Linked DNA regions of Flocculibacter collagenilyticus. The protein of the gene in region 1 binds, or shares a complex with, the protein of each later gene. Links are inferred from orthologs where the notes say so. Each region holds a gene or a part of one and is shown on either strand. Other genes may lie near its edges. The genes, in order: iscU and HUU81_RS09650.

What was found.
Region 2: the proteins of iscU (region 1) and HUU81_RS09650 are in contact, whole or in part, in a solved structure (PDB 5XT5), measured with the Bacillus subtilis proteins. The link is inferred for Flocculibacter collagenilyticus from one-to-one orthologs.

Annotation. Positions count from the first base shown.
Region 1 is NZ_CP059888.1:1,084,138-1,100,012, reverse strand. The notes cover bases 1-2,760. They hold iscU (Fe-S cluster assembly scaffold IscU), read right to left. Parts: upstream 1,693-2,760; coding sequence 1,309-1,692; downstream 1-1,308. Other genes in these bases: HUU81_RS04855 (IscS subfamily cysteine desulfurase), read right to left, coding at 1,726-2,760; iscA (iron-sulfur cluster assembly protein IscA), read right to left, coding at 956-1,279; hscB (co-chaperone HscB), read right to left, coding at 310-837; hscA (Fe-S protein assembly chaperone HscA), read right to left, coding at 1-254. In the rest of the region: more of HUU81_RS04855, read right to left, coding at 2,761-2,940; Fe-S cluster assembly transcriptional regulator IscR, read right to left, coding at 2,968-3,456; cysE (serine O-acetyltransferase), read right to left, coding at 3,620-4,435; tRNA (cytosine(32)/uridine(32)-2'-O)-methyltransferase TrmJ, read right to left, coding at 4,443-5,168; HUU81_RS04835 (SDR family oxidoreductase), read left to right, coding at 5,425-6,213; HUU81_RS04830 (aldehyde dehydrogenase), read left to right, coding at 6,239-7,711; HUU81_RS04825 (RidA family protein), read left to right, coding at 8,046-8,510; HUU81_RS04820 (3-hydroxyanthranilate 3,4-dioxygenase), read left to right, coding at 8,525-9,061; HUU81_RS04815 (amidohydrolase family protein), read left to right, coding at 9,092-10,105; HUU81_RS04810 (cyclase family protein), read left to right, coding at 10,152-11,012; kynU (kynureninase), read left to right, coding at 11,034-12,332; HUU81_RS04800 (FAD-dependent oxidoreductase), read left to right, coding at 12,370-13,794; HUU81_RS04795 (PepSY domain-containing protein), read left to right, coding at 13,907-14,428; HUU81_RS04790 (CHASE domain-containing protein), read left to right, coding at 14,529-15,875. UniProt on the Bacillus subtilis protein: Part of the SUF-like system that mediates the biosynthesis of iron-sulfur (Fe-S) clusters. Acts as a sulfurtransferase and thus transfers sulfur from SufS to SufB.
Region 2 is NZ_CP059888.1:2,168,333-2,184,402, reverse strand. What follows is about bases 4,137-7,091. They hold HUU81_RS09650 (cysteine desulfurase), read right to left. Parts: upstream 6,249-7,091; coding sequence 5,025-6,248; downstream 4,137-5,024. Other genes in these bases: acs (acetate--CoA ligase), read left to right, coding at 6,512-7,091; HUU81_RS09655 (SufE family protein), read right to left, coding at 4,570-5,025; HUU81_RS09660 (DUF2750 domain-containing protein), read left to right, coding at 4,137-4,479. Outside these bases: posphoenolpyruvate synthetase regulatory kinase/phosphorylase PpsR, read right to left, coding at 641-1,450; ppsA (phosphoenolpyruvate synthase), read left to right, coding at 1,594-3,969; more of HUU81_RS09660, read left to right, coding at 4,117-4,136; more of acs, read left to right, coding at 7,092-8,443; HUU81_RS09640 (hypothetical protein), read left to right, coding at 8,572-9,039; HUU81_RS09635 (hypothetical protein), read left to right, coding at 9,262-9,735; HUU81_RS09630 (alpha/beta hydrolase-fold protein), read left to right, coding at 10,165-11,391; HUU81_RS09625 (hotdog fold domain-containing protein), read left to right, coding at 11,621-12,100; HUU81_RS09620 (ion channel), read right to left, coding at 12,314-13,300; HUU81_RS09615 (glutathione S-transferase family protein), read left to right, coding at 13,461-14,417; HUU81_RS09610 (S8 family serine peptidase), read left to right, coding at 14,774-16,070. UniProt on the Bacillus subtilis protein: Type II cysteine desulfurase that acts as the initial step in the SUF-like Fe-S cluster assembly pathway.

The DNA.
Region 1 (15,875 bases):
GCCGAAACAATCGTATTTTTAGGATCTTTAGCCGCTATCTGTTTCGCTTCATGCCCTACTACCACATCAGTTTCTGTATAATGAACTACTGATGGCAGCATGTCCTGCCCATTTTCGTCTTTAATCGTATCTGCTTGACCACTGCGAACTGTCGCGACTAGCGAGTTAGTTGTACCGAGATCGATTCCTACTGCAAGCTTACGCTGATGCGGTGCTGCGGTTTGTCCTGGTTCTGCAATTTGTAATAATGCCATAATTGTCTAAATCAGCTCTGTTGTTCAGTATTATTAAATCTATAGGAAACACGCACTAATCATCTAGCAACTTATCTTCTAAGCGCGTTAGTTCGTCCCGTAGTTTATACATAAATTTAAGTTTTCTTACCCAGTTCGCAGCGTCTGCAAGTTTTAGCTCACACGTTGCTGTTAGCAATGGTTTAAGCTCGTCGGTATAGTGACGAATAGTGGTTTTTATTTCATTGTCAAAATCAAAAATGGCATCTTCAGGATCGTCACTATGAGGAATATCTTCGAGGTGCTCACGCAGTTCCATTTGCTCCATCAAAAACTCAGGATCTTGAATGGTTTGTTGTTCGCCACGAATGTCTACCCCTTTTTCTGCAAGCATATACTCTGCTCGCTTTAAGGGGTGCTTAAGTGTTTGAAATGCATCATTGATTTCTGCTGTTTTTTGTACAGCGTATAAACGGTCGCGTTCTGGGGCGTTGGCAAATTTATCTGGGTGTACCGCACGTTGTAAATCGCGATATTTTGAAGAAAGTTCGGCTACATCAATATTGTAGTCAAAAGGAAGGTTAAATAGGTCGAAGTAATTCAATGTAGGCCTCAAATTGAATTCGCAGGCACCTAATTAGGTTAGCCTGCGAGAATAGTTAAGAAAGCTGATTTTGAACAAATAGTGCTATCATAAAAATTAAAACAGCAATACATAATAACTACACGGTGAAGCTTTCACCACAACCACACTCACCTGCAATATTTGGGTTATTAAACTGGAAGCCTTCATTAAGCCCTTCTTTAACGAAGTCTAATTCTGTTCCATCAATATAAACCAAGCTTTTTTGATCTACTATTAAAGTAACACCTTGATCAGTAAACGTTTCATCATCTTCATTCAGCGCGTCCACAAACTCTAAGACGTATGCTAAACCAGAACAGCCAGTGGTTTTTATGCCTACACGCAAACCAATGCCTTTTCCACGGTTTTCAATAAAAGACTTTACTCGTTCTGCAGCTGCAGGTGTCATCGAAATCGCCATAACAATCCTTAAACTATTTTAATGCTTGCTTATCCAGCTTGCTTCTTCTTATAGTCTTCTACTGCTGCCTTAATTGCATCTTCAGCTAAAATTGAGCAGTGAATTTTCACTGGCGGTAATGCTAGCTCTTCTGCAATTTCGGTATTACTAATTTCAGTTGCTTGTTCAATGGTTTTGCCTTTAACCCATTCTGTTACCAGTGATGAGGATGCAATCGCACTACCGCAACCGTATGTTTTAAATTTTGCGTCTTCAATTACGCCATCTTCATTAATTTTTAATTGAAGCTTCATCACGTCACCACAAGCCGGTGCACCTACCATACCTGTCGCAACATTCTTATCACTTTTCTCGAAAGAACCTACGTTACGTGGGTTCTCATAGTGATCAATTACTTTTTCGCTATATGCCATCTTTACAATCTCCTAAATTCATTACTTACGCTGTTAGTGCGCAACCCACTCTACGCTTTCTAAATTAACACCATCTTTAAACATTTCCCATAATGGTGACATGTCGCGTAGTTTACCAATCGCTTTGTGAACTAAGTCGATAGTAAATTCGATATCTTCTTTAGTGGTATAACGACCAATGCTAAAACGAATAGAGCTGTGTGCTAATTCGTCATTTAAACCTAATGCACGTAGTACGTATGAAGGCTCTAGGCTTGCTGAAGTACATGCTGAACCAGACGATACAGCTAAATCTTTAAGCGCCATGATTAATGACTCACCTTCAACAAAGTTGAAGCTTACATTTAAAATACCCGGCACATGATGCTCTAAATCGCCGTTAATGTATGTTTCTTCAATATCTTGTAACCCTGCCCACAACTGTTCACGTAACTCACGAATGCGTGCAGATTCTTGTTCCATTTCTTCTTTTGCAATACGGAAAGCTTCACCCATGCCAGTGATTTGGTGAGTAGCTAAGGTACCTGAACGCATGCCACGCTCATGCCCACCACCATGCGTTTGTGCTTCTAAACGAATACGAGGCTTACGACGAACGTAAAGCGCACCAACACCTTTAGGACCATAAATTTTATGAGCAGAAAATGACATTAAATCGACTTTTAACTGCTGTAGATCAATGGCTACTTTACCTGCACTTTGTGCAGCATCTACATGGAAAATAATTTTACGTTCGCGACACATTTCACCGATTGTTGCGATATCTTGCACTACACCAATTTCGTTATTAACGTGCATTACACTAACCAGTACTGTGTCTTCGCGCATGGCAGCTTCTAGCTTTTTAAGATCAAGTAAACCGTTCGCTTCAACTTCCATATAAGTTACTTCAAAGCCTTGTCGCTCTAATTCACGACACGTATCAAGCACTGCTTTATGTTCAGTTTTAACGGTAATAACGTGCTTACCACGTTTATTATAAAAGTTTGCTGCACCTTTGATAGCTAAGTTGTTAGACTCTGTAGCACCAGAGGTAAATACAATTTCTCTTGGATCAGCATTAATTAGATCTGCAATTTGATGACGCGCAATATCAACCGCTTCTTCTGCCTGCCAGCCAAAACGGTGAGAGCGAGATGCAGGATTACCAAAATTGCCATCCATTGTAAGAGCTTGCATCATTTTTTCTGCAACACGGGGATCTACAGGAGTGGTTGCGGCATAATCTAAATAAATCGGTAACTTCATTACTTTCTCCGTCTTTAACTAAACCAGTTATAACTGGCAGTTAACGTTTAACGTATTTGCATCAAACAGTTTATCAATACCATGCTTATCTTGGCGTTGTGAAACTGTTGTAATATCTTTTCTGGTAACCAGTTCTGCTAAACTGATCCCATTTAAAAACTCTTCAATTCTGACGCTTAAGTCAGACCATAATGTATGGGTTAGACAGCGTTCACCATTTTGGCAATCGCCTTTGCCTTGGCATCGAGTGGCGTCGATTGACTCGTCAACAGCGTGAATAACTTGGCCTATTGAAATACCTTGAGCGTCACGACCTAAATGGTAACCACCACCGGGCCCTCTAACACTAGAAACTAAGCCGCTTCTGCGCAGCTTGGCAAATAATTGCTCTAAATAAGACAGTGATATTCCTTGTCTTTCTGATATATCAGCCAAAGGCACTGGGTTCTCTTCAGAATGCAAGGCGACATCAAGCATTGCTGTAACCGCGTACCTACCTTTTGAAGTTAATTTCATTAAATTTAAAACCCATATTGATGAATGCGCGCATTCTACATTTCCGACTAAAATAGTCAAGTAATTACCTGACTAATTTACTCGGGTATTATCGATATGTCAAATTTCAACCAGATGTTAACTTCGTAAATAACTGACATTTGTAAATAATAATGTGGCACCGTTAAATTTTGGGATCAAACGAGTCAAACGCTTCTTTACGTTGGTTCGCAGCTTGTTCTTCAGCCTCTTTAAAGTCAGGGCTATCCACATCAATGTCGGGTAACCCTTTATCACATACGTTACCGCCCATCTGATTGATCACTTTGCACATGTCATTTAATTTAGCGTCCATCATGTGAATATGATCAAGCAAACGACCAATTGTACTAGCAACAGGATCGGGATTGTCAGGCGATACGGCGTATGCATCAAAACCGTATTTCTGAGCTATTTCTTCGCGTTTTTGGGTTTCTTTCTTGTCGGTTACCGTCATCACAACCCTTCCCGGAATACCAACCACTGTTGCATCTGACGGCACGTCTTTTACGACGACTGAATTTGAGCCTACTTTTGCGTTTTTGCCTACCGTTAATGGGCCTAACACTTTTGCGCCAGCACCAATTACCACACCATCATGAAGTGTTGGATGGCGTTTACCAGCGTTCCAGCTGGTTCCACCTAATGTAACCCCATGATATAGAGTACAGTCGTTACCTATTTCAGCAGTTTCACCTATGACCACTCCCATACCATGGTCGATAAAAAATCGACGACCAATAGTGGCTCCGGGGTGTATTTCAACTCCAGTTATCCAGCGTGCAATGGTAGAAATAAATCGTGCTAATAGTTTCCAGTTGTTTGTCCAACATTTGTGGCTAAGACGATGCGCCCAAATTGCATGCAATCCGGGATAGTTTGTTAACACTTCAAAAAAAGTGCGCGCAGCAGGATCGCGATTAAAAACGCTATTAATGTCTTCTTTTATGCGTTTAAACACGAAGCAGTTAACCTTTATTTGTTAGTTTTTGAACTGAAGCAAGAATACCTCGTAAGATATTTAATTCTTGCTCTTCTGGACGCGCACGATTAAATAAGCGGCGTAATTTTGTCATTACCTGTCCAGGATGCTGCTTAACAATAAACCCTGTTTCCAATAATGTCTCTTGTAGATGACCATAGAATCGCTCTAAATCAGCCGATCTTGGGTACTCTTCTTCTACTTCTTGATAGTGGCCATTTTCTTTATCTAGCCACGCCATACGCGTTTCATAACTAAGTAACTGAACGGCCATCGCTAGGTTTAATGACGAATACTCTGGGTTTGCAGGCACACAAACGTGGTAATGGCACTGTTGCAACTCTTCATTCGTTAAACCGTTATTCTCTCTTCCGAAGACTAAGGCAACGGGATATTTCTCACCTTCAGCGACAAGTTTTTTGCCACATTCACGCGGTTCAACCATAGGCCAAGATAAGGTTCTTGAGCGCGCAGAAGTACCCACTACTAAACCACAGTCTGCAATGGCTTCCTCTAGCGTATTAACGGTAACTGCATTAGCAAGTACATCGGTTGCCCCAGCAGCAAGTGCTGATGCTTTACCGTCAGGAGCTGAAACAGGGTCAACTAAATATAACTTAGACAAGCCCATTGTTTTCATGGCACGAGCTGCAGAGCCGATATTACCCGTATGGGACGTATTAACTAACACAATTCTGACTTGATCTAACACTGAGTGAACCCTTGTTTAATATGAATAAGGTAAGGTTTAAACCGCTAATCAAAGCAACTAATTACGCCTAGCGGTCAAAAAGGTGAAAAATTATAGCATAGCTCTATTAAAGCTCGCATCCATAAAGTTATAGCAACCAGACATACTTTATAACCTTAAGCGGTTTACCTTCATTTTGCTTATCTCTAGTTTGCTTTGATTAAAAAATTGCTTTAGTTTTGACCATATTGGATAAAAAAATAACAACGGAGCAACAATGAACTTAAACTTAACAAATAAAAATGCATTGGTATGTGGTAGTAGCCAAGGCATTGGTAAAGCAATCGCTAAAGAGTTGGCTTCACTGGGCGCTAATGTCACGCTATTTGCCCGTAACGAAGCGAGTTTAAATGATGTAAAAGCTGAACTTGATACGAGTAAAGGCCAAAAACATCTATGTTTAGTTGCTGATTTTAGTGATACGGACGCAGTGAAAAAAGCGATTGAGCAGCAACTTTCACAAATTTCTACTTATCATATTCTCGTAAACAATACGGGAGGCCCCGCACCTGGCCCAGCAAATCAAGCCGAACCTAGCGCGTTTATCAATGCGTTTAATCAGCATTTAATTAATAATCATCATTTAGTGCAGGCATTACTGCCCGGAATGAAAAGTGCAATGTATGGCCGCATCATCAATGTTATTTCTACATCGGTTAAGCAGCCACTCCCTAATTTAGGTGTTTCAAATACCGTACGTGGTGCTGTGGCAAGCTGGGCCAAAACCCTTGCTAATGAGCTAGGCGCTTTTGGCATCACAGTCAACAATGTATTGCCCGGTGCAACGAACACTGCGCGATTAGATGCAATTATTCAAAATAAAGCGAACAAGCAAAACAAACCTATCGAACAGGTAATTGAAGAAGAAAAGTCATTAATTCCACTACGCCGTTTTGGCGAGCCTGAAGAGTTTGCTAACGCCGTGGCGTTTTTAGCATCACCAAGTGCAGGCTACATTACTGGTACAAACTTACCAGTAGATGGCGGTCGCACAGCCTGTTTATAGCAGCTAACTTAAGTAATATTGCCCAATGACTAAAACAAAAATAATTAACTACATTGGTGGTGAACTAGTACCGCCTGTATCAAATACCTTTTTTGATAATATTGAGCCCGCTACTGGCAAACCTTACTCGCTAACTGCTGATTCAGATGAGCAAGATGTTGCTAATGCTGTGGTAGCAGCGGAATCAGCCTTTAACACGTGGCAGTTAACAAGTATTGATGAGCGTGCAGCAGTGTTAATGCGTTTAGCCGACCTTATTGACCAAAACGCTGAAGCCCTTGCACAAGCTGAGTCGGTAGATAACGGCAAACCTGTAAGCCTTGCTCAGCAAGTAGATATACCGCGTGCATCTTCCAATATTCGTTTTTTTGCCCACGCCATTACGCAATACGCCAGTGAGTCTCATACCATGGCTAATGAGGCGATTAACTACACTTTACGCGACCCCATTGGTATTGTTGCTTGTATTTCACCATGGAATTTACCACTTTATTTGTTCACTTGGAAAATAGCACCAGCACTAGCAGCGGGTAATTGCGTAATTGCTAAACCGAGTGAAATAACGCCCATGACAGCATTTTTGCTTTCATCATTGTGCCAACAGGCAGGGCTACCACCGGGTGTGCTAAATATACTGCATGGCTACGGCCATAAAGTTGGTGAAGCAATCATTACCCATCCAAAAATAAAAGCAATTAGTTTTACTGGCGGAACAAAAACTGGAGCACACATTGCGAGCTTAGCTGCACCTAAGTTCAAAAAGCTATCATTAGAGCTTGGTGGCAAAAACCCTGCCGTTATCTTTGCTGATATATGTAACGATGAGCCCGATTTAGATACATTTGATGACGTTGTAACTCAAGTGGCAAGAGCGAGCTTTGCTAATCAGGGACAAATTTGTTTATGTAGTTCACGTATTTATATTGAGCGTCCAATTTATGAAAAGTTTAAGCGGGCATTAATAGCTAAAGTAAGTCAGCTCAATGTTGGCGATCCAAAAGACGTAAACACTCAGCAAGGTGCTATCGTGTCGCAGCAACACTTGAATAAAATTCTTTCATATATTCAATTGGCTAAGGAAGAAGGCGGAACGATTCTGCTGGGTGGGGAACAGCGTTACATTGAAGGTCGTTGCAACGAAGGCTATTTTATTGAGCCAACATTAATTGAAGGGTTACCGCTTAATTGCAGAACAAACCAAGAAGAAATTTTTGGCCCAGTTGCAACCCTGCAACCGTTTGACAATACCGAAGAAGCGCTTGCACTGGCAAATGGAACAGAATACGGCTTAGCGGCCACCGTATGGAGTAATAATATTAAGCGCTGCCATTCGTTTGCTCAGCAGCTAGACTTTGGCATTGTATGGGTAAATACATGGTTGATGCGTGATTTACGCACCCCGTTTGGTGGAATGAAACAATCAGGTGTGGGACGCGAAGGCGGTGTTGAGGCATTAAGGTTCTTTACAGAAGCGAAAAACGTTTGTATAAAGTACTAAAGATGTATAAATATCAATCAACACTATCTGTTTTTTATAATTGATAATAACAATAATATTTATGGTTAAAACAAATATCATTAAAACTTCAGGTGCCATTTTTGCTAGCTGCCGTGGCTGCAAATGGATACTCGCCTGACCTCTCTTCATTGCTAATTTAGCGACTTCGGGATCTGAATAGATTCTGCTTTGATGTGCATGTTTTTCGTTATTGTTATCTTCACCATGATAACTAACGAGCAAAGTTAATTTTTATAGGTTCATCAAAGCGCTACATAAAATATCTTTTTTACAAAAAATAAAATAACCCAAATTTTAAAAGATAGGTAAAGACATGAGCGACCACCCGCAACGATTCGACTCAAATAAAGCCCCAGCACCAGTTGGACTATACCCGCATGCCAGACGTGTCGGTGATTTGTTATTTTTATCAGGCGTTGGCCCCAGACAAAAAGGCAGCAAAGCAATCCCAGGCGTAACCCTAGACGATAACGGCAATATTGCAGATTATGACATTGAAGCGCAATGTCGCAGTGTATTTAACAATGTGCGTTATATTCTAGAAGAGTCAGACTCTAGTTGGGAACAGTTGGTAGACGTTACCGTATTTCTAACCAACATGAAGGATGATTTTGCCACTTATAATAAACTGTATGCCGAATACTTTGCTGATAATCAACCTTGTAGAACAACCGTTGAAATTAACTGCTTACCCACCCCCATTGCTATCGAATTAAAGTGTATTGCAACTATTAATTCAGATGCTAAACCTAGTGCTCACAAGCCATCTTCATTATAAAAAGGAGCAACACCATGGCAAATTCAGCAACCAAAATAACGCCTCCTTTTAATTTTAAAACGTGGATTGATGAACACAGAGATCAACTCCAACCGCCGGTTTGTAATAAACAAGTATTTGATGATGGCGACTTTATTGTCATGGTGGTTGGCGGCCCAAATGGCCGACGCGATTATCATTACAATCAAGGGCCAGAGTTTTTTTATCAGCTTGAAGGAGAAATGGAGTTACGTTTAATGATTGACGGAAAACCCCAAGTACATCCAATTAAAGCTGACGAAGTTTTTTTATTGCCTCCCCAAGTGCCTCACTCCCCCGTACGTTTTGAAAATTCAATTGGCTTAGTCGTTGAAGCGAAGCGTAGAGAGGGTGAGCAAGACGGTTTGATGTGGTTTTGCGAAAATTGTCATCACAAATTGTACGAAGAATACTTTCCGTTACGAGATATTGAAAACGATTTTCAAGCTGTATTTAGCCGATTTTTTGAGTCTGAGAAAAATCGCACATGTAATCAATGTGGCACGGTGATGCCAAACTCAAACAAACTATAACAATAATAGACATACATTGAGGTGGGATTAATGCTTAAAATTGATATTCATACCCATATATTGCCGAAAAACTGGCCTAATTTAAAAGAAAAATACGGCTACGGCGGCTTCATTCATTTAGACCATCACAAGTGTGGTTGTGCTCGCATGTTTCAAGACGACAAGTTCTTTCGTGAAATTGAAGCAAATTGCTGGGATCCTGACGTACGACTAACTGAATGTGCCACTCATCAGGTTGATGTTCAGGTACTCTCTACCGTACCTGTGATGTTTAGTTATTGGGCTAAACCTGAAGATGCCTACGACCTTTCTCGTTTTCTTAATGACCATATAGCCGGTGTTGTACAGCAACACCCTTCTCGATTTATTGGTTTGGGCACCATTCCAATGCAATCCACTGAACTCGCCATTAAAGAATTAGAACGTTGTGTTAATGAACTTGGATTAGCAGGCGTGCAAATTGGCAGTAATGTGAATGATCGTAATTTAGACGATGCCGCGTTCTTTCCAATATTTGAAGCCGCTGAGAAGCTAGGTGCAGCAGCATTTGTTCATCCATGGAACATGATGGGTAAAGAGCTGATGCCTAAATATTGGCTGCCATGGCTAGTCGGTATGCCAGCAGAAACCAGCCGAGCAATTTGCTCACTTATTTTTGGTGGGGTGTTAGAGCGCTTACCAAACTTACGCATAGCTTTTGCTCATGGCGGAGGTTCTTTTCCCGCCACCATTGGCAGAATTGAGCATGGTTTTGATGTGAGGCCAGATCTGTGCGCAGTGGACAATTCTGTGAACCCGCGAAAATATTTAAAGCAAATGTATTTCGACTCGTTAGTTCACGATCCGCTCAAGCTTAAATATATGGTCGATTTAGTTGGCGCTGACAGAATTGCACTTGGAACTGACTACCCCTTTCCTTTAGGTGAATTAGCGCCGGGTAAACTTATTGAAACAACCGCATTTAGTGACGAAATAAAAGCGCAAATGCTTCATGGCACAGCATTGAAATGGCTGAATCTAGATAAAGCACAATTTATAAACTGACTGTAATAATAATAAAAAGCTTCCCAATTAAGCGCAGAGCAGCATTATGAAATTAACCATTGAGCTAAATCAGCAACAATATAAAGTGCTAGTGAACCAGCCCACAAGTATTGCGATAGATTTAGCGTTTATTGAAGCGTCAGCCACTGAACATCTAACAGCAAACAAACTGGTGCAACCTAACCATTTTGGTGCCGATTACGCACAGGCATCGTCAATGAAAATAGCACAGTTTATTGGTGATACCCGTGTTGGTGGCAGCTGTAATGTCACACAAATAACCATGAATCCCCATTGCAATGGCACTCATACTGAATGTGTGGGTCACATTGTGCATAACCCCATTAGCATTAACCAAACCCTGAATGACAGCTTAATACCTTGTACTTTGATATCGGTCACACCTACTCCTTCACAAAATCAATCAAAAGAACAATACGATCCAAGTATTGATGAGGGTGATAAATTAATTACTAAACAGCAGCTGATGCACCAAATACAACATATTAATAATGAATGCTTAACAGCGTTGGTTATTCGCACTTTACCTAACGAGCAAAGTAAACAGCGAGCCTGTTACAGTGAGCATAATCAGCCGCCCTACTTCACTAACGACGCTATCGAATATTTGAATGAACGCGGGGTTACCCACTTACTGGTAGACATGCCCTCTATCGACAAAATGTTTGATCAAGGCCATATGAGCAACCATCATATTTTTTGGCAAGTGGCACCGCTAGCAAGGTTATGCGGAGATGACACGCAGCTTTCAAAAAGCATTACAGAAATGGTGTACGTAGGGAACACCCTTGAAGATGGTTTGTATTTATTAAATTTGCAAATTGCACCATTTGAATTAGATGCAGCACCTAGTAGACCGTTGCTGTATTCCTTACAAGCCATATAAATTGAATTAAAAGAGCAACCAATGACTGAACAAGTGCAAAACAATCAATTTCAGCCCAATTTGGCGTTTGCCCAAACACTGGATCAACAAGATCCACTCGCATCATTTAAAGACGCATTTCATATTCCTAAACAAGCAAACGGTGAAAATGAACTTTACTTCGTAGGTAATTCATTAGGCTTACAACCCACGCTTACCGCTGAATACGTCAATGAGGAGCTAAAAAAGTGGCAAACTTTAGGCGTTAAAGGACACTTTGATTGCGAATTTCCTTGGATGCCATATCACGAGTTTTTAACTGAGCAGTCTGCCGACTTAGTAGGAGCAAAACCTAATGAAGTGGTTTGCATGAACTCACTCACTGCTAACCTTCACTTTATGATGGTGAGCTTTTACCAGCCCACTAAAACGCGTTATAAAATTCTAATTGAAGATCATGCCTTTCCCTCCGATCATTACGCTGTAACATCGCAAATAAAGCATCACGGTTTCGACCCTAACGAGGCGTTATTATTAATTGCTCCGCGCGATGGAGAAGAGCTTATCAATCACGATGATATTAAAGAGCTGATTGAGCGTGAAGGCGACTCTATTGCCTTAATTCTCCTGCCCGGCGTGCAATATTACACAGGGCAAGTATTGGATATGCAAAGAATAACCCAGTGGGGACATGCAAAAGGCATTAAGGTTGGCTTCGATTTAGCTCATGCAGCAGGCAATATAACCATGCAATTGCATGACTGGCAGGTAGACTTTGCCTGTTGGTGCTCATACAAATATATGAATTCAGGCCCCGGCTCGGTCGCAGGCTGTTTTGTGCACGAGCGCCACAGCAGCAACACCAACTTAAACCGATTTGCTGGTTGGTGGGGGCACGACAAACAAACCCGCTTTAAAATGGAAAACACCTTTAACCCTATTCCTACTGCTGAAGGCTGGCAATTAAGTAACCCGCCGATTTTATCACTTGCTGCTATTCGTGCTTCTTTAGCGGTATTCAAAAACGCTGGCGGCATGTCGGTGCTCTGTGAAAAATCAACACGTTTAACCAATTACTTTGAATATTTACTCCAGCATGAATTAGGCGACTTGGTGCGTATTATTACGCCGAGCGATCCCGCACAACGTGGCTGCCAATTATCGTTAACTGTCAATATTGCAGGAAAACAAGGAAAAGAAGTATTCAAGTCATTAGAAGAAGCAGGTGTAACCACCGACTGGCGAGAGCCTAATGTGATTCGTGCCGCACCTGTACCACTGTACAACAGTTTTACTGATGTTTATCACTTTGTACGAGTTTTAAAAAGCTGTTTGATATAACTCGAATAGATATTCTTAATGCCAAAAGGAAGCACTTATGACAAAGCAAGCTATCACAATTATTGGCGCTGGGTTGGTTGGCTCATTGCTAGCTATGTTTTTAGCCAAACGAAATTACCAAGTAACGGTATTTGAAAAGCGATCTGATATGAGAAACACCGAAATTTCTGCAGGACGCTCAATAAACCTTGCGCTTGCCAACCGAGGTATTTTCCCGCTTGAACAAGTTGGAATAATGGATGAAGTAGAAAAAATGCTAATTCCAATGGCTGGTAGAATGCTTCACGATGAATACGGCGAGCTCAATTTTCAACCTTATGGCATTAAAGAGCATGAAGTAATTTACTCCGTCTCGCGAGCAGACTTGAATAAACGCTTAATGGACAGTGCAGAAAGCACAGGCAACGTTACCTTCCATTTTGATCACAATGTAGAAAATATTGATTTTACCCAACAGGTTTTACAGTTAAAACATGCTAACGCGGGTAAAACTTTACTTCATAATTTTTCGCTGTTAATCGGCGCAGATGGCACTGGCTCAAAAGTCAGGGAGCAAATGCTTTGTGCTCTTAATAAAAGCGCAACTGACCATAATATCATTGAAACCTTGCCTCACAGTTATAAAGAGTTATGCATTCCAGCAACAACTACTGGTGATTTTCAAATTGAAAAACAGGCTTTACACATCTGGCCTCGCGGACAATATATGTTAATTGCCCTGCCAAATATGGACGGCAGCTTTACTGTGACGCTATTTTTACCTAATGAAGGCAAAAACAGTTTTGCCACACTCTCAAACCGAGATGCGGTGATGACGTTTTTTCAGCAAGAATTCCCTGACGCACTGGCATTGATCCCTGATTTAGCAAATGCATTTTTTGATAATCCAACCGGTAAATTAGGAACAGTAAGATGTAAGCAGTGGCACAACATAACCAATACCTTGTTAATTGGCGACGCAGCACATGGCATTGTGCCATTTCATGGACAAGGCATGAACTGCGGCTTTGAAGATTGTAGTGAATTAAACCGCTTATTAATCGAGCATAATGATGACTGGCAAGCTGTGCTTCCCGCCTTTCAAGCCGTTCGGCAACCCAATGCCGATGCAATTGCAGAAATGGCATTAGAAAACTACATAGAAATGCGGGACAGTGTTAGAGACAATGTATATATTCTCAAAAAAGCACTCGCCTTTGAGCTTGAAAAACGCTTTCCTAATCGCTTTATCCCTCGTTATTCTATGGTGATGTTTCATCGCCTGCCATATGCAGAGGCTCAATCGCGTGGGCGTATTCAGCAAAATATTATTGCCGAGCTACTAAAAAGTGCAAAGTTAGATGAAAAGCTGACACAGTTAACTAAGAACACTGATATCGAGTTGCGCGATTGCGAGCCATACTTGGAAAACATCGATATGGATTATGCCAAAGCATTAATAGAGCAGCAGTTACCGATGTAACACCTGCTGGCTAGGTAAGGCACAATAAGAACAGAAAAAATTGAGCTTGCATAAACACTTAGCCTATCCTAGAGTGCATTTATTTATATTGCCGCTTTTTAGGATCACTATTATGTCGCCGTCAGCTAAACGACATACTCGTCGCTTCCACTTTTGGGCAGCGCTGATTATTGCTATCCCCGTCGTTATTGTGATTGTAAGCGGGCTACTACTACAGGTGAAAAAGCAATTTGAGTGGGTACAACCCCCCACTGCTAGAGGTCAAGCGGCAGAACCGACTATTGCATTTACACAAATACTTTCCATCGCCCAGAGAATAGATAAGTTGTCAGTATCAAACTGGCAGGATATACAAAAGCTAGATGTTCGCCCTAGTAAGGGAGTCATAAAAATATTAGCGGTAAATAATTGGGAGGCGCAAATAGATGCTGACTCAGGTAAGCTATTACATATCGCCTACCGTCGCTCAGATACAATTGAAGCAATTCATGATGGTAGCTTTTTTCATGATAGCGCGAAACTTTGGATATTCTTGCCCGTTGCAATTGCTCTACTATTAATTTGGCTATCAGGCATATTTTTACTAGGCTGGACACTAAGAAATAAATTTAAGCGCCGGCACCGACACACATAATATGCGCGCTCAATGTAATCGTTAAGGTAATTATTAGGACACTTCAATAGTTTGCCAAGGCTGGCTAATAATAATGAAACAACAATGAGGCTAGAACTTTATTCGCACCTTTAACATTATTCTTATTAGCTTTATCAGTTACTTAATTGCGACCCAAATTGGCATGCAGTTTACGATACCGCCAGGTTTCGCTAGCGCCATTTGGCCTGCAGCGGGGATTGGTTTGGGTTTGTATCTTTGCTTAGGTAGAGCAGCCCTTTTTGGTGTATTGCTAGCCAGTGTATTTGATCATTACATTGCTTTTAATATTAGTTTCCAAACTATTGAAGTACGCAATTTATTCATTTCGGCCACGCTTACTTGTGGCACTATCGCACAATTCATTATCACCAAATTGATGATTTATCGCTGCTGCCCTCGCCCCATCAGGCTTAGCTCAATTGCAGAACTGTCTCGACTGGCTTTTGTCGCTGGGCCCATTGCATGTACGATTAGTGCAACTATAGGCACATTTGTGCAGGTATATTCAGGCATTCATGCGCTTAACGAGGCCATATTTGTTTGGTTTATTTGGTGGGCTGGCGATGCTGTTGGCGTACTCTTCTTTTTACCTATTGTTTTAAGCTTATTGAAAAATGACATTTTAGAAGAAAGTCATCACAAGCTACAAATTGTCATTCCCTCGTTATTAATTTTTGTTGCGATTAGCTTTATATTTTGGCTCTCGCGTGAGCAATACATAAAAGATCAAAAAACAATTTTTGTTGATCACACTCAAACGTTTAGTAAAGAAATTGCCATATTAAGAAACACCATTGAGCTTCGCTTAATTTCACTCACTGCTTTTTTTCAAAGCAGTGAACTTGTCTCGCGTGAAGAGTTTGCGCAGTACGTAGAAATTGTAACGCAAAATGATATTAGAACACGGGCAATGGGCTGGTTACCCAAAGTCGAACATGCTCAACGTGATCAGTTATACCTTGATGCCAAGCAACAAGGGATAGACGATTTTTACATCAAAAAAATGCTCTACAACCAGCAAATGGTGCATGCACCTGTTCAAGAGTATTACCTGCCAATTTTTTATATTGAGCCACTTGAATCGAATAAAGCAGCACTTGGCTTAGATGTTTTAACTCACCCAAGTGTTAAGCAAAATATCAAATATGCCATTGAAAACGCGAGTTTTGTTTCAACGCCACCAATAAGGCTAGCCCAACAGGACGTAAAGTTCACAGGTAATGTTATCTACTATCCTGTGTACGGTAATATGTTATCGATACCCGAGCAAACTGATCGCTATGCGCAATTAAAAGGGCTGGTAGAAGTGGTAATTGAACTAGATGCCATGATGGCAAAAATTTACCAATCATTAAGCCAGCAAGGGTTCGACTTTATCTTAAAAGCACAAAATAATGGTGAAGACATTATTGTTTACGACAGTGGC
Region 2 (16,070 bases), 1.1 Mb from region 1 along the record:
TGCTTTGGGCAGGAAAAGCCAACAAGCTTTAGTAGTGTTATAGTTGGAAAAGTGTTCAATTCTACCGTTTATGTACATAAAGTAATCGAACAAACTGAATTACTAAAAAAAATCACTTTTAACCGTTGACAGTTTTGCAGAAAACTTTAATAATGCGCCCCGTTGAAACGCAGCAGGGAACGAAAGTTACCTAAAGCTTAAAACAAAGTTTCAAAGTAGGGCGCCAATCTCTACTATAAAAAAAATTACTCGTTGCCCGGGTGGTGGAATTGGTAGACACAAGGGATTTAAAATCCCTCGTCTGTAAGGACGTGCCGGTTCAAGTCCGGCCCCGGGCACCATCTTAACGAGTAAACTGCTTGTAACACAACCAGATGTTACTTATGAAGCGTGTATAGCTCAGCTGGTAGAGCGCAACCTTGCCAAGGTTGAGGTCATGAGTTCGAACCTCATTACACGCTCCAAATTTCCTTTCCTTTATTATTTTATTCATAATATCTAAATTCTATTTTTATCTATTTAAATCACACAGTTTTATTTTGTCCTGTATTTTTTAATACCAATTAAATCGGTCTGACTTAACTGGTATCAATGTAGTGCCACAGTACTATATAGTTATTAGATGTCCGATTACTTAATATTAATACTTGTGTCGCTCTAAGCCTGTCATTCCTAAGATCTTTGCGGTGATCTCTTCAACAGATAAGTGTGTTGAATTGATATATTGAATTTTCTCTTTTTTATACAGCATTTCTACTTCTCTAAGTTCAATTCTACATTGTCTAATACTGGCATATCGGCTGTTCGCACGGCGCTCATGTCGGATAGCGGCAAGTCGTTCTGGGTTGATGGTCAGCCCAAAAAGTTTAGACTTATTTTCTTTTAGCACTTTAGGTAATTTAAGACTGTCCATGTCTTCGGCAATAAAGGGGTAATTTGCTGCTTTAATGCCATATTGCATTGCTAAATATAAGCTTGTTGGGGTTTTACCCGTTCTGCTGACACCAACTAAAATAATATCGGCCTCATCAAAGTGTGTGAGATTTTGCCCGTCATCATTTGCCATGGTGTAATTTATGGCTTCAATTCGGTTGTCGTAGGTTTTTTCATGAATACTGTGAGTTCTATGCGCTTTCGGCTTAGGCTCAATTTTTAACTCTGCCGCCATGGGTTCTGCAAAATGGTTTAAAAAGTCAAAACAGGCTCCTTCGCTCTCTCTAATAACCGTTGTTAGCTCCGGATCGACAAACGTATAAAAAACTAAAGGTCGTTCGCCTGTTGTTTTATAACGATCATTAATTTTCTCCTGAACACGGGTTGCAGCTTCCGTAGTTTCTACGAATGGAATGGTTATTGGCTCAAATTCGATAGGAAAAAGAGAAAGAAGGGCGTTGCCAAACACCTCTGATGTGATTGCAGTACCGTCGGAAATAAAATAAGCTGTTCTCACTAAAAACCTCGTAATGTTGTAATAAATTTACATAAAAAATTAGTGTTTTACCTTAATTTTTATAAAGTGTATGATTGCGCCGCTTTTTTGAAAAGCAATTTGTAACATTACAAATCGACAATTACAATTTGGAGAGCAAAGCCGTGCAAGAATACGTACTCTGGTATCAAGACTTAGGCATGGGAGATGTGAATCGCGTTGGTGGAAAAAACGCATCACTTGGTGAAATGATCTCAAACTTAGCAAACGCAGGCGTGGAAGTGCCGGGCGGATTTGCTACCACCTCTCACGCATTTAATGAATTTCTAGAGCAAAGTGGTTTGAATGAAAAAATTCACACCATTCTTGATACACTAGACGTCGACGATGTACAAAAACTTGCAGCAGCAGGTAAAGATATTCGTCAATGGATTATTGATACTCCTTTCCAGCCTGAACTAGATTCAGCAATCAGAACCGCCTACAGTGAATTACATGGCGATGCTTCTCAAGACATCTCTTTTGCCGTTCGTTCATCTGCTACCGCTGAAGACATGCCAGATGCTTCTTTTGCCGGACAACAAGAAACATTCTTGAATGTGCGTGGCATTGACGCAGTAATGGAAGCAGTAAAGCACGTATTTGCTTCACTATTTAACGACCGCGCTATTTCTTACCGTGTACACCAAGGTTACGATCACCGTGGTGTGGCATTATCTGCTGGTATTCAGCGTATGGTTCGTTCAGATTTAACCTCTTCAGGTGTTATGTTCTCTATTGATACCGAATCAGGATTTGAAGATGTTGTATTTATAACCTCTTCTTATGGCCTTGGTGAAATGGTCGTACAAGGTGCTGTTAACCCTGATGAGTTTTATGTGCATAAGCCTACGTTGGCAGCTAATAAGCCGTCTGTTGTGCGCAAAACATTAGGCAGCAAAGCAATCAAGATGATTTACTCTGACGATACGTCGCACGGTAAACAAGTTGAAATTATTGATTGTGATAGTACCGATTCGAATAAGTTTTCAATTACCAATGAAGAAGTTGAAGCACTTGCCAAGCAAGCTGTCATTATTGAGCAGCACTATGGCCGTCCAATGGATATTGAGTGGGCTAAAGATGGTGTTGATGGCAAGCTTTATATCGTTCAAGCCCGTCCTGAAACCGTGCGTAGTAATGAAGACTCCAACACGATGGAGCGTTTTCAGCTAAATGAACAGTCTTCAAAAATTATAGAAGGCCGTGCGATAGGGCATAAAATTGGTAGCGGAGTCGCTAAAGTACTCGCATCGATTGAAGATATGGACCAAGTGAAGCCAGGCGATGTATTAGTAACAGACATGACAGATCCTGACTGGGAACCTATCATGAAACGCGCGTCTGCAATTGTTACCAATCGTGGTGGTCGTACATGCCATGCTGCTATTATTGCGCGTGAGCTAGGTATTCCTGCGATTGTTGGCTGTGGTGATGCAACATCTAAAATTGCTGACGGTAGCAAAGTAACGGTATCGTGTGCAGAAGGTGATACAGGTTATGTTTATGAAGGTGAGCTTGCCTACGAAGTGATTTCTTCACGTGTAGATGAGATGCCAGAACTACCAATGAAGATAATGATGAACGTGGGTAACCCAGACAGAGCATTCGACTTTGCGCGTTTGCCGCATGCTGGTGTTGGTTTGGCGCGTTTAGAATTTATTATTAACCGTATGATTGGCGTGCATCCTAAGGCGTTAATCAACTATGACGCACAATCGGCTGACGTAAAAGCGGAAATAGACGAAATGATGGCGGGCTACGAGTCGCCAACAGAATTCTATGTGGCGAAATTGACTGAAGGTATTGCAACGCTGGGTTGTGCATTTGCGCCAGAAAAAGTGATTGTGCGTATGTCTGACTTTAAGTCAAACGAGTACGCAAATTTAGTAGGCGGCGAAGCTTACGAGCCTGAAGAAGAAAACCCAATGATTGGTTTCCGTGGTGCTTCACGTTATATTTCTGAAGACTTCAGAGATTGTTTTGCTATGGAATGTGAAGCAATTAAGCGTGTTAGAAATAACATGGGCATGACCAATATTGAAATTATGATTCCATTTGTTCGCACAGTAGGTGAAGCACGCCAAGTAATTGAATTACTTGAAGAGCAAGGCTTAAAGCGTGGTGAAAATGGTTTACGTATTATTATGATGTGTGAATTACCTTCAAACGCGTTACTTGCAGATGAGTTTTTAGAGTACTTTGACGGTTTCTCAATTGGGTCAAACGACTTAACTCAGCTAACGTTAGGTTTAGATAGAGATTCAGGCTTAATCGCCCACTTATTTGATGAGCGTGATCCTGCCATTAAAAAGCTGCTATCTATGGCTATTAAAACAGCGAAAGAAAAAGGCAAATATGTAGGTATTTGTGGTCAGGGTCCTAGCGACCATGAAGACTTTGCTGCATGGTTAGTGGAGCAGGGGATTGATACGGTTTCATTAAACCCAGATACCGTGTTAGAAACGTGGTTATATCTTGGTAAAAAATATCAAGCTTAACTATAGCGTTTGCTTATAGCACTTAAGCGTCGCGTATAACCGTAGCGCTTAACTATTCATTTTAAATAAAGGCTGTTCAAATATGAGCAGCCTTTTTACGTTGAGCTGCTATAATTCGCAGCTAATATGCCAATAAGAGTAAAAATTATGTCGTCATCTCCAAATATAGCCACTATGTCTGCGCAAGAGCGTTTTAATCATTTAGTTAATGTGTTCATTGAAACTAAAACCATCTGGATTTTAAAAGATGAGGTGGGCGCAGTAATGATGGTTGCTCAGGAAGAGGATTGCATTCCTGTGTGGAGCAATAAAGTAGATGCGCAAAATTGGGCGAAAGAAGAGTGGGAAGGGTGTGAGCCTATGTCTATATCTTTAGCGGACTGGGAAACAAAATGGACTGATGGCATGGCAGAAGATGAGCTAATGTTAGTTATTTGCCCAGACGATAAAGAGGAAGGATTGGTAATCTCGCCGTTTGAGCTAGAAGAAGCGCTAAATAAAAAGCGCTAATGGCTATTCAATACGTTGTTTTGAAATAAGTCTTTAATGTTGCAGCACGATCAAATGCGTGCTGCAAAGCTCCATAAGCCGATGTGCAATTTAAGCGTTTGAATCTACATGAGTGTTATTTAATATCTCAGTAATTATCGCTTTAATGCCATTGCCGCGCGAAGGGCTTAAGTGTTTCAATAATCCGGTATTTTCAAAAAAAGCAGTATGATCTGTGTTACCGATTTCGGTGCTTGTTTTGCCATTAAATAACGCCAAAATAATATAAATTAAACCACGAACAATTTTAGCATCTGAATCTACTATAAAAGTATGTGTGCCGTTGTTATGTTGGTGATACAGCCAAACGTTGCTTTCACAGCCTTTTACTTTAGCGTCTTCACGTTTGAATTCTTCTGGTAAGCGTGGAAGTAATTTTCCAAGAAGCATAATTTCACGATAGCGGCTTTCCCAAGATGTCGCTTGATTCAAACGTTCTAACACTTCATTAGCATCAAAGCCTTGATAGCCAGATGTTGGTATCGCTAAATTATTTGTTTCTGGCATTATCCTAAAAACTCCTTCACTTCTTTTAACGCTTGAATAAAACGATCAACATCTTCAATTGTGTTATATAAACTAAACGATGCCCTTACAGTGCCGTTAACTCCCATATATGCCATTAATGGCATAGCACAATGATGACCAGTGCGCAGTGCGATGCCTTTTTGATCCATAAGCACGCCAATATCTGAATGATGTTCGTCAGTTACATTAAATGAAATAACACCTACGTTATGTTTGGTATCGCCGTATATTTCAATACCTGCAAGCTGCTGTAATTGTGCGAGTGCGTAACGATAAATATGGTCTTCGTGGTTAATAATATCTTGGCGATTAAACTGTGTCAGAAACTTAAGCGCCTGCGATAATCCAATAACTCCCGCAATATTTGGCGTGCCAGCTTCAAATTTGAACGGTATTTCGTTAAAGCGCGTGCCACTAAAGGAAACATGCTCTATCATTTCGCCACCTGCTTGATAAGGAGGCATCGCACTTAGTAAAGCAGCTTTACCATAAAGAACGCCTGTACCCGTTGGGGCATAAAGCTTATGGCCTGAAAACACGTAAAAATCACAGTCCAGTGCTTGTACGTCTACAGGAACATGAGCAACAGCTTGTGCGCCATCAATTAATACGGTGGCGTTTACTGATTTCGCTAATTCAATAATTTCTTTAACGGGCTGAATGTTACCCAATACATTAGAAACATGACTTACAGCAACCAACTTGGGTTTTAAGGCGAGTAATTGTTTGTATTCTTCTAAATCAAATATTTGTTGTTGAGTTAAACCAACGACCTTTATGATTGCGCCAGTTTTTTCTGCCACTAATTGCCACGGCACAATATTAGCGTGGTGCTCTAATTGACTAAGGATTATTACGTCGCCTTCACTCAAGTTGGTCATTCCCCAACTTTGCGCCACTAAGTTTATGGCTTCGGTTGTGCCTTTCGTCCAAATAATTTCTTTACTGCTATTTGCATTAATAAAGTGTGCCACGGTTTCTCGGGCTGTTTCAAACTGCGCTGTTGCTAAGTCACTAAGGTGATGAGCACCACGGTGAACGTTTGCATTATTGTGTTCATAGTAGTGTTTAACAGCATCAACTACACATTGTGGCTTTTGTGTTGTGGCAGCGTTATCTAAATACACTAAGGGCTGTTCGTTGATGCGTTGATCAAGAATAGAAAAAGAGTTTGCTATGGTTTCAGGAGTAAAGGTATTCAAAGTTTATCTAGGCAACAATAAAATGGGCGTGAATAATCCAATTTTTTTAATGACGAAGCAAGTAAATTTGTATAAATTTTAGCGTAGCAGAATCAAAACGTATACCCAAAGCAATTGAAAAGGCAGCTAGGCGACAAGTAATCGACTCCTCAAGCGCTTAGACAAACTAAGTGATGAGTGTGAAAGCGTCGTCAATAACGCTGTATCTTCAGTTAGAGTGGGTATATAAAAATCTGAATAAAAAATAATTATAAAGGATTAACATGCGACCTCTTGAACAAGAATATCCCGTTAAGCAGTCTACTCATCCCACCTATTTTACGCACAATACTTACCTTGAAGAATACCAACAATCAATTGATAACAGCGATGCATTCTGGCTTAAAAAAGCCAATGAATTATTGACGTGGTATAAAGCACCTACCGAAGGGCAAGATGTTGACTACACCAAGGCGCACATTAATTGGTTTGCAGATGGTGAGCTAAATGTGTCGGTTAATTGTATCGATAGACACTTACCTGAAAAAGCGAATCAAACGGCCATGCTATTTGAAGGTGATGAACCCAACGACTCTTATCCTGTTACCTATCAAGCACTTTACGATAACGTGAATAAGTTCGCGAATGTATTAAAGCAACGAGGCGTAAAAAAAGGGGATAGAGTTTGTATTTACATGCCCATGATCCCTGAAGTGGGTTACGCCATGCTCGCTTGTGCACGTATAGGCGCGGTGCACTCCGTTGTGTTTGGCGGCTTTTCACCTGAGTCACTTAAGTCACGCATTTTAGACTCTGATTGCCAAGTGGTGATTACCGCGGATGAAGGAGTAAGAGGGGCGAAAGTCATTCCTTTAAAAGCGAATACAGATAAAGCAGTAGCGTCTTGCCCTAATGTTCATTCTGTGATCGTTGTTAAACGTACGGCTGGAAAGATTGATTGGCACGCACAGCGAGATTGCTGGTATCACGAGCTAATGGAAAGTGCTGCGGAATATTGTGAACCCGAGGTGATGAACGCTGAAGATCCATTATTTATATTATATACATCTGGCTCAACAGGTAAGCCAAAAGGCGTTTTGCATACTTCTGGTGGTTATTTGCTTTATGCATCAATCACTCATAAATACGTTTTTGACTATCAAGACGGTGAAGTGTACTGGTGCACAGCTGACGCTGGCTGGATAACAGGTCATTCATATATCTTTTACGGGCCATTGGCTAATGGGGCTACCACCTTGGTATTTGAAGGTGTACCAACGTATCCAGACGCTTCACGGTTTTGGCAAGTTATTGAAAAGCATAATGTAAATATATTTTACACCGCACCGACTGCTATTCGTGCACTAATGAGTCTTGGCGACGAGGCCGTACAAAAGCATGACCGTTCATCATTACGTTTACTAGGCACAGTGGGTGAACCTATCAACCCAGAGGCATGGCATTGGTATTACGAAGTGGTTGGAGATGGCCAGTGCCAAATTGTAGATACATGGTGGCAAACTGAAACTGGCGGCGTATTAATTACGCCATTACCCGGTGCAACCACTTTAAAGCCAGGTTCGGCAACACGTCCATTTTTTGGTATACAGCCTGCCCTTGTTGATAATGATGGAAACGAAATCGAAGGCGAGGGAGCTGGAAACCTAGTCATGAAACAATCATGGCCCGGACAAATGCGCGGCGTTTATGGCGATCACAAACGGTTTTATGACACTTATTTCTCACAGTTTAAAGGTTATTACACCACGGGTGATGGTGCAAAGCGCGACAAAGATGGTTATTACTGGATAACAGGCCGTGTTGATGATGTGCTCAACGTTAGTGGTCATCGGCTGGGTACAGCGGAAATTGAAAGTGCATTAGTATTACATCCCGCCGTTGCTGAAGCGGCTGTGGTTGGCTTTCCGCATGATGTAAAAGGAGAAGGGGTTTATGCCTATGTCACACTAATGGCAAGTGTTCCAGCTACAAGTGAGCTTGAACAAGAACTCACTCAATTTGTAGCAAAAGAAATAGGCGCGTTTGCTAAACCTGAAAAACTACAGTTTGCCTCGGCATTACCTAAAACGCGTTCAGGTAAAATAATGCGCCGTATTTTAAGAAAAATCGCGCAAGATGAACTAGAAAACTTAGGCGACACCAGTACACTGGCAGATCCAAGCGTCGTAGAGCAGCTTATTGCGGGTAAGCAGTGATTGATATGCATCTGAGGTAATTCTTTTATAACAAATTGCTAGTATTAACATCAAAGGGTTGTGGCTTGGTTAGTAAGGTTATTTTCCAAGCCCTTTTTGAATTTTTAACGGATTAAGAGTGTAGTTTTTTGAGTATTTCAATTACGCACAAATTTCTAAGAGTAACTAAGCCTTATTTGATTGGAGCAGGTGTAGATACATCATTATTCAGCGTAGAATTTGATGGCACAATTATTAAGCTCCTTTTGGAAGAGCGGGTTGTTTTTCATTCAGATGGAATAAACACTTTATATTTATGTGGCGAAAAGATGAAAATTGAGCGTCATACTGACGCAATGAATATAAGCCGCGTTTATTATAAGAATGAGCTATTTGTAGAATTTGATGAATATTATCGCTATAAAGGAAGCGCCTTTGGTGAAGAGTGCTTTCTAGTAAAACATAAAGATGCAACGTTTAAAGTGGTACGAAACCCATTCCGAATATTCTTACCTTTAAAGGTTACTTGTAAAGGTTTACCTTCTTTGCCCTTAACAACAACTTTTTCGCTTATGTGTCTTGTTTGGCAGTGGCATGAGTTTGATTTTCATTCTTAACTCCATAAAAATCATTAGCAGAGGTAGCGTTGATAGGCATAAAAAAATATGCGTAAAAATTTATGCTTATACATTGATATCATGCAGTCTCTACGGCCGTACGTCGGATTAATTTGTCGGGTGGCGCTTCGCTTAACCGACTTACGCGTTTTAAATTTGAATTACCTTCACTGTATGAGTGTTTGGGTGGAGTCTATTTATTGGTTTGGAGATAAGGAAATAATGGCATTTATAAAGTATTATCCACAAAGAACAACTGGTATAAAACATGAGCTGTATTTGGAGTCTGATATTCGACTTGATTACACAGTGATGATTCCAGAGTCAGGAACTCAGTTGGATGTTTATGAAAATGAAAAGTTAGTTGCTCAAATTGACGGAAATTGTATAAAAATTCAAAATCAACAAGTTCCAGAAAAAAAGTATGGAGTCTTTAATTGGGCTTGGGAATTCAAGCATCCACAGAAGATTGAGATTAGACCAGAGAATGATAATTTTTATTCAGATGGAGACGTGATTGGATTTGTATCTACTAAAGAGGCTTCAACAGGTATTCTAGATTTAATTTTTAATTTCAGAAATTCAGTTAGTGAAGAAGGGATTGTCAAATTAAATTATCAAGACCATAAACTGAATACTTTAATTGCGTTGTGCTTGTTGCTTGTTAAAGTTAGTAGAAGATTTCATACAATCTGAAATCAAATGATAACGGCCATACCTCGGATTGATTTGTCGGGTGGCGCTGCGCTTAACCGACCTACGCTTAACGTTTATGTAGTGTAGGTTGGAAAAGCCGAGGGCTCCTTCTAGCATGGTGTATGGTTTAATGTGTAGTGGTCAACTAAAACGCATTTAGGGGCAGCCAAAAGGTTGTTGATTGATAAATTCATTAGCTCTGCTCCTTTGGGCTTCCTTTTCTGCGAACTCTCACACATATCTGACGCGAAAATAACCAGTTTTCAATTGATATTTGTATAAAAATCAAACACACTGGACGTTGACTTCTTTTGATACCAAAAAATGAGCCTTGAAGAGCTTAATTGTGCGCAAAAATAATGTTGGGCGTACATTGCTATACAAATCATTCAACGTATTAGGACCATTCAATTTATAAGGGAATTGCAAGTGCGCATTTTTATTTTTTTATGTACGGTTTACGCAGTATGTTTTTCAAATAATAGTTTTTCAGACGAAACTCATGATGTCTATCAGGCTAAGGGAGATTTAGGGGCTCCCTCAATTGCTCATTTTGTAGTGCCATCTAAATATTTAGATGGAAATAAAGAAATTATTGTTTCATTGCCACATTCATATGTAGAAGCTAAGGATAGGCAAAAATTCCCGGTTGTGTTTGTTATGGATGCAGAGTTGATGTTTAACGCTATCGCTAGTCAGATTCACTTTCTTGGTTTGAATAGCCAAATGCCTGAAGCAATAGTAGTTGGGATCCCAAATGAGAGTGGAAAAAGACGTGACTTGTCTCCAGCAATTTTGAATTCGAATGGTAAACCCTATGGGTTTGGCGGAAATCAAGACAAGTATCTTAATTTTATTAAAGATGAAGTGTCTCAACTTATTTATAGTCAATTTTCAGCTGCTGAATTTAAGATATTAGTGGGATTGTCTCCCACAGGGCAGTTTGCTCTTCATAGTCTTTGGAAAGAACCTGGATTGTTTAATGCGCATATTGCTATAAACACCGCAAACTTTAAGGCGTTGGGTTATGGTGAGCACACCGTATTTGACAAAATTATTAACACTGTTAATAGCAACAAAGAATTGGGTGGGCACCTGTATATATCAATGCCGAAAAATGGCGGAGGCAGAAACCCTAAAATACTTGAAGGTTATGATTATTTAAGGAAAGAGTTAGCTCAATCAGATAATAAGCAGTTTAAGTTTAAACAAGAGTTAATTGATTATAACAGCTACGCAGCGGTTATACCTTCAGTAATGTCTGCATTTAATTTTATATTTCCGCCAAACTCATGGGATCCAAATTACGGCAACTTCTTTAGCGAAACGCCGGGTGAAACGTTAAAAAATCTAAAAACTTACTACAGTAATTTAAGCAATGAATACGGATTTGAAGCGTTTCCAAAAGGAGAGCGGTACTACAATAGAAATAGAATAAAAAGAATTGGTTACATGCTTTTAGCGAAAGGCAGAATTGACGAGGCTGTTACCCTATTTCAATACTGGGTTTCGTTATACCCAAATGCCGCCAATGCATATGACAGCCTTGCGGATGCTTATCAAAAGCTTGGTGACGGTGCTAAAGAAGAGTTTGCTAGAAATAAAGCAAAAGAAATTGCAAAAAGTAACAAGGACTTTAGAGCTAATCTTTTTTGAGTTAGCTGCATTTTCGCAAGATATAGCCTTGTTAAAAGCAACCTTAACGGCTAGCTCACACTAAGTATAGAAGCGCGCACAGCGTGTTATCGCAGACTGAACGAAATTTGGTAAGCGCAAATTCAGATAATATGTGGATTAGCATAAATAGTATGGTAGATACCAATATCAGAGAGGGTTACAATGTGACTACTCGTCACTCACTTTGCAATAAACTTTATTCCTGAATATGAGCAAGTCTAATAAAACACTAAATACATTTAATAAACTTAAACGGCTACCTTTTGGGAAAAAGATTTTCTCGTATGTTGTTAGCAAAGTTGCTCCCTATTTTTCTACCATTAACCCTCATATAACCACACTAACCCCTAATTATTGTGAGTGCTTGATTAAAAAGCAAAAGAAAGTATTTAACCACATACAAACGGTGCATGTTATAGCGATTTGTAATGGTTTAGAGATGGCTATGGGGGTGATGGCGGAAGCCTCAATTCCTCCAAGTCTTCGCTGGATCCCTAAAGGAATGTCGGTTGATTATACCGCTAAAGCTGGCAGTGATATTCGCTGCGTAGCAAGTGTATCAGCGGAAGACTGGAAACCAGGAGACATGCTAGTAAATGTTACTGCTTATGATGAAAACAGCATAGTAGTAGTTAAAGGCCATATTAAACTATGGATTTCTGAGAAGCCGATAAAAGAAACAGAATAAGGCTCAGAATACTGTTAGCTACTTAAGTTTTGTATTTATGGCTGTACCTTTAATTAGTTGATTCACGACTGTACATTGGATTATTTTTTAGGGTGGCGCTGTGCTTAACCGACTTACACTTTCCGTGGGTTAGAAAAGCCGTAAGCGCCTTCCGATATATTTATGGCTTAATAAATTCTATGTGAGGGTATAGCTAGCGAAAAGCAGTTACTATCATCGCGTCATTTTCTTCACAAACACCACCACGAATAAGGCGAGGGTGAAGCTGCCAGTAAAAGCTTCTACGGCGGCGATAATTCGGGAGGGACCGACGGGCGTTAAATCGCCGTAGCCTAATGTGGTGAAGGTGACGACGCTGAAATATAAGGCTGAGAAAAAGTCGGATACATTTGTGATGAAGTTACTGTTTATATCTAGTTGAATAATGGTGTCGCCGTATTTAATACCAAATAAAAAATATAAACAGGCGCAGATAAAAATGAGGCTGAGTGAAAACTTGATCACATTTAAAGGTTGTTCGCCGTAGCCGCAAAATAAGTCAACAAACTTTGAGAATAGCCGCTTACTTGTGTAGTGCGGATATTGATAGCGTCGCATGGTTAGTTCTTTGTGGATATATTTTCCGCCTAAACTAAATAAGCCTTGATGTTCTGCTGCTCGGCGAAGATCGCGGTAAATTTCTTCAGACTGTTCGAAATGATCAACGGCCTTTTCAATATCTCGATCTTTTAACGCTTGCTTGGCGACGGCTTCTTGCAGTAATTCATCTCCAATCTCTAAATTATCTATTTTAGAACCGATTAACTTAGTGCCTAACAAGTTAGTGTTTTTTAATTTGCAGCAGTGCAGGTTGGCGTCTCGTAAGTCGGCTTTCATTAGTGAGCCGTTTTCTAGCTTCATATTGAAAAGGTGTGCGCCGCGCATGTTGGCACGATAGAAGTCTGAATAGGATAGGTCGTAGCCATAAGCGTCTGTGCAACCGCGCTTTACCAAGTTTACATTTTCTAAATTAACTCGCTTTAATTTTAATCCATGCAATGACGCACCAGATTCTGCAAGCTTTTCGAGTTTTTCTTTTACATCTAGTCCTTGTTTGTCAAAGTTTGGGTCGTGCCAAAAGCAGTAGCCTGCACCTAGGTCTACTTCTTGACAGTTGGGGCCTGCCGGAGATTGATATTTGCACTTTTCCCTTTCTGACATGTTAAGACGTATCCAAAAAAGTTGTTTTAACCTAATTGAAATATAAAAGAATTTCTTATTTTGTCAAAATTGAAACTACACTTATTGGTTATATTGAGTCTGAATTTTTTGTTGCAAAATTAGGTCATTTTATATTTTACGATGAGGTAAGGGGAGAAGTATGGGGTTGTTAGTAAACGGCAAGTGGCAGGATAAGTGGTATGACACCAAGGAGAGCGGGGGAAAATTTGTTAGAGAAGACTCGCAGTTTAGACAAACTATTGTGCCTGCAAATGAGGTTAACAATAAAGATGAAGATTTTATTGCAGAAGCAAACAGGTACCACCTTTATGTATCGCTTGCATGCCCTTGGGCACATCGCACGTTGATTTTTAGAAAATTAAAAGGGCTTGAGAATATTATTGATGTGTCGGTGGTATCACCCGATATGCTGGAAAACGGCTGGGAATTTTCAGTTGAAAATAATCTGCCCGATCATCTTTTTCACTCCGATTATTTATACCAAGTGTATTTAAAGGCGGACAGTCAGTACTCTGGTCGCGTAACCGTGCCCATTTTGTGGGATAAAAAAACGGGGACGATAGTGTCTAATGAATCTGCTGACATTATCCGTATGTTTAATACTGCATTTAACGATGTTACGAACAATACTGTAGATTTTTACCCTGCACCAATAAAACAAGAAATAGATGAAATTAACGAGTTTGTGTATCACAACATTAATAATGGTGTGTACAAATGTGGCTTTGCAACTACGCAAGCTGCTTATGAAGAGGCATTTGATAAGTTGTTTTCAGCCTTAGATAAGGTGGAGGAAATGTTATCTAGCCATACTTATTTAGTGGAATCGACTTTAACAGAAGCCGACTGGCGATTGTTCACAACGTTAATTCGATTTGACGCCGTTTATGTTGGGCATTTTAAATGTAATAAGCAGCGCATTCAGGATTATCATCACATTTTTGAATATATGAAACGGCTTTATCAAACGCCAGGGATTAAAGAAACTGTTAATTTTGAGCACATTAAGCGGCACTATTACTATAGCCATAAAACGATTAATCCAACTCAAATAGTACCTAAAGGTCCGAGTTTTTCATTAGATGTAATGTTATAAACAGTATTACGAATACAAATAGCGAATGGTGAGTACCCATTACAAAACAATAAGCTATGTAACATTACCAGCTTAAAAAATAGTTTAAGATTAAAAATTGTACAACGGCTAAAAAGTGTGTAATCTAAATCTTGTTAGCAGGGATGCTAGCTAATTTTTGTCTTAACACAGTATTGATTAAGGTGAATTAGCTTCCTTCCCAGTTACATGTACCACAATGATCAACGATGATTTGCTAAATGCCAATTAGGAATACGAGTAATATTGTGCTCGTTGTTTGTAGCAGTGTGGCTAACCAGTAAATGTTGTCTCTGTTGAACTATTAAAAACAATAATAATCGGTGGAGAAAAAGCTGATGAAAATAGAACATAGTAACAACAGCCTTAGTAGTTTACGGAAGTCTGCGGTGAGTGTTGCCGTTGCAATGTTGGTAATGTCGAATGGCGTTGCTAATGCAGCAGGTGCAAATAAGCTTGTGGCAACCGGCACTGGAGTGACTGTTGTTAAACAAGTTTCTGCAGCAAGTGATAAAAAAGTTAAATCTAAAATTGAACAAGAAGAACAAATTTATATCGTTCGATTTAAAGAGCCTGCGTTAGCCCAATATACAGGTGGCATTAAGGGTATTGCGGCAACAAGCAATGCAATAACAGGCAAAACGAAACTAAATACTCGCAGTACGGCAAGCAAACAGTACAAAAACTTTTTAAAATCTCAACAAAAATCACACACAAAATCATTTGAAAATGCGTTAGGTCGAAACATTAAAGTAACGCATACCTACCAAAATGTATTTAATGGTATGGCCATTTCATTAACCAATGAAGAAGCCAAAGTTTTAGCAAAAAATAGCAATGTAGTTAGCATTGAAAGAGAAACTCACGAAATTCCATTAACTGATGTGGGGCCTGCATGGATGGGCGCTGAATCATTGTGGGAGTTTTTCGATTTTAATAGCAAGGAAATGGGCGGCACTAAAGGTGAAGGTGCAGTAGTTGCTATTTTAGATACAGGCATTAATCATGATCACCCGTCTTTTGCTGATGTGGGACATGATGGCTATGACCATTCAAACCCGTTAGGTGAAGGTAATTACATTCCTGGCAGTTACTGTGACACGGTAAATCCTGACTTCTGTAACGATAAGCTGATTGGCGCATGGGATATGGTGCAGTCTGGTGAAGATCCATCGTCACCAGAAGATAATGACGGTCACGGAAGTCATACGGCGGGTACGGTTGCTGGTAATGTGATTGACCCTGCAACGCTGAATGCGCCTACCACGTCGTTAAGTCGTAAGATTTCTGGTGTGGCACCACATGCAAACATTATCGCGTATGATGTATGTATTGATAGCTGCCCGGGTTCTGCGTTAATTGCAGCGGTAGAGCAGGTTGTTGAAGATGCAGCAGCGTTACCAAATGGTATTCAAGCACTTAACTATTCAATTTCAGGTGGTAACGACCCGTATAATTCATCGGTTGAATTAGCATTCTTAAACGTTACTGCGGCGGGTATATACGTAGCGGCTTCTGCTGGTAATGCTGGCCCGGGAGCGTCAACAACTGGCCATAACAGCCCATGGGTAAGTACTACGGCAGCAATGACTCATCCTAGAGGCATTATTAATACGTTAGGCGATATGGAAAGCG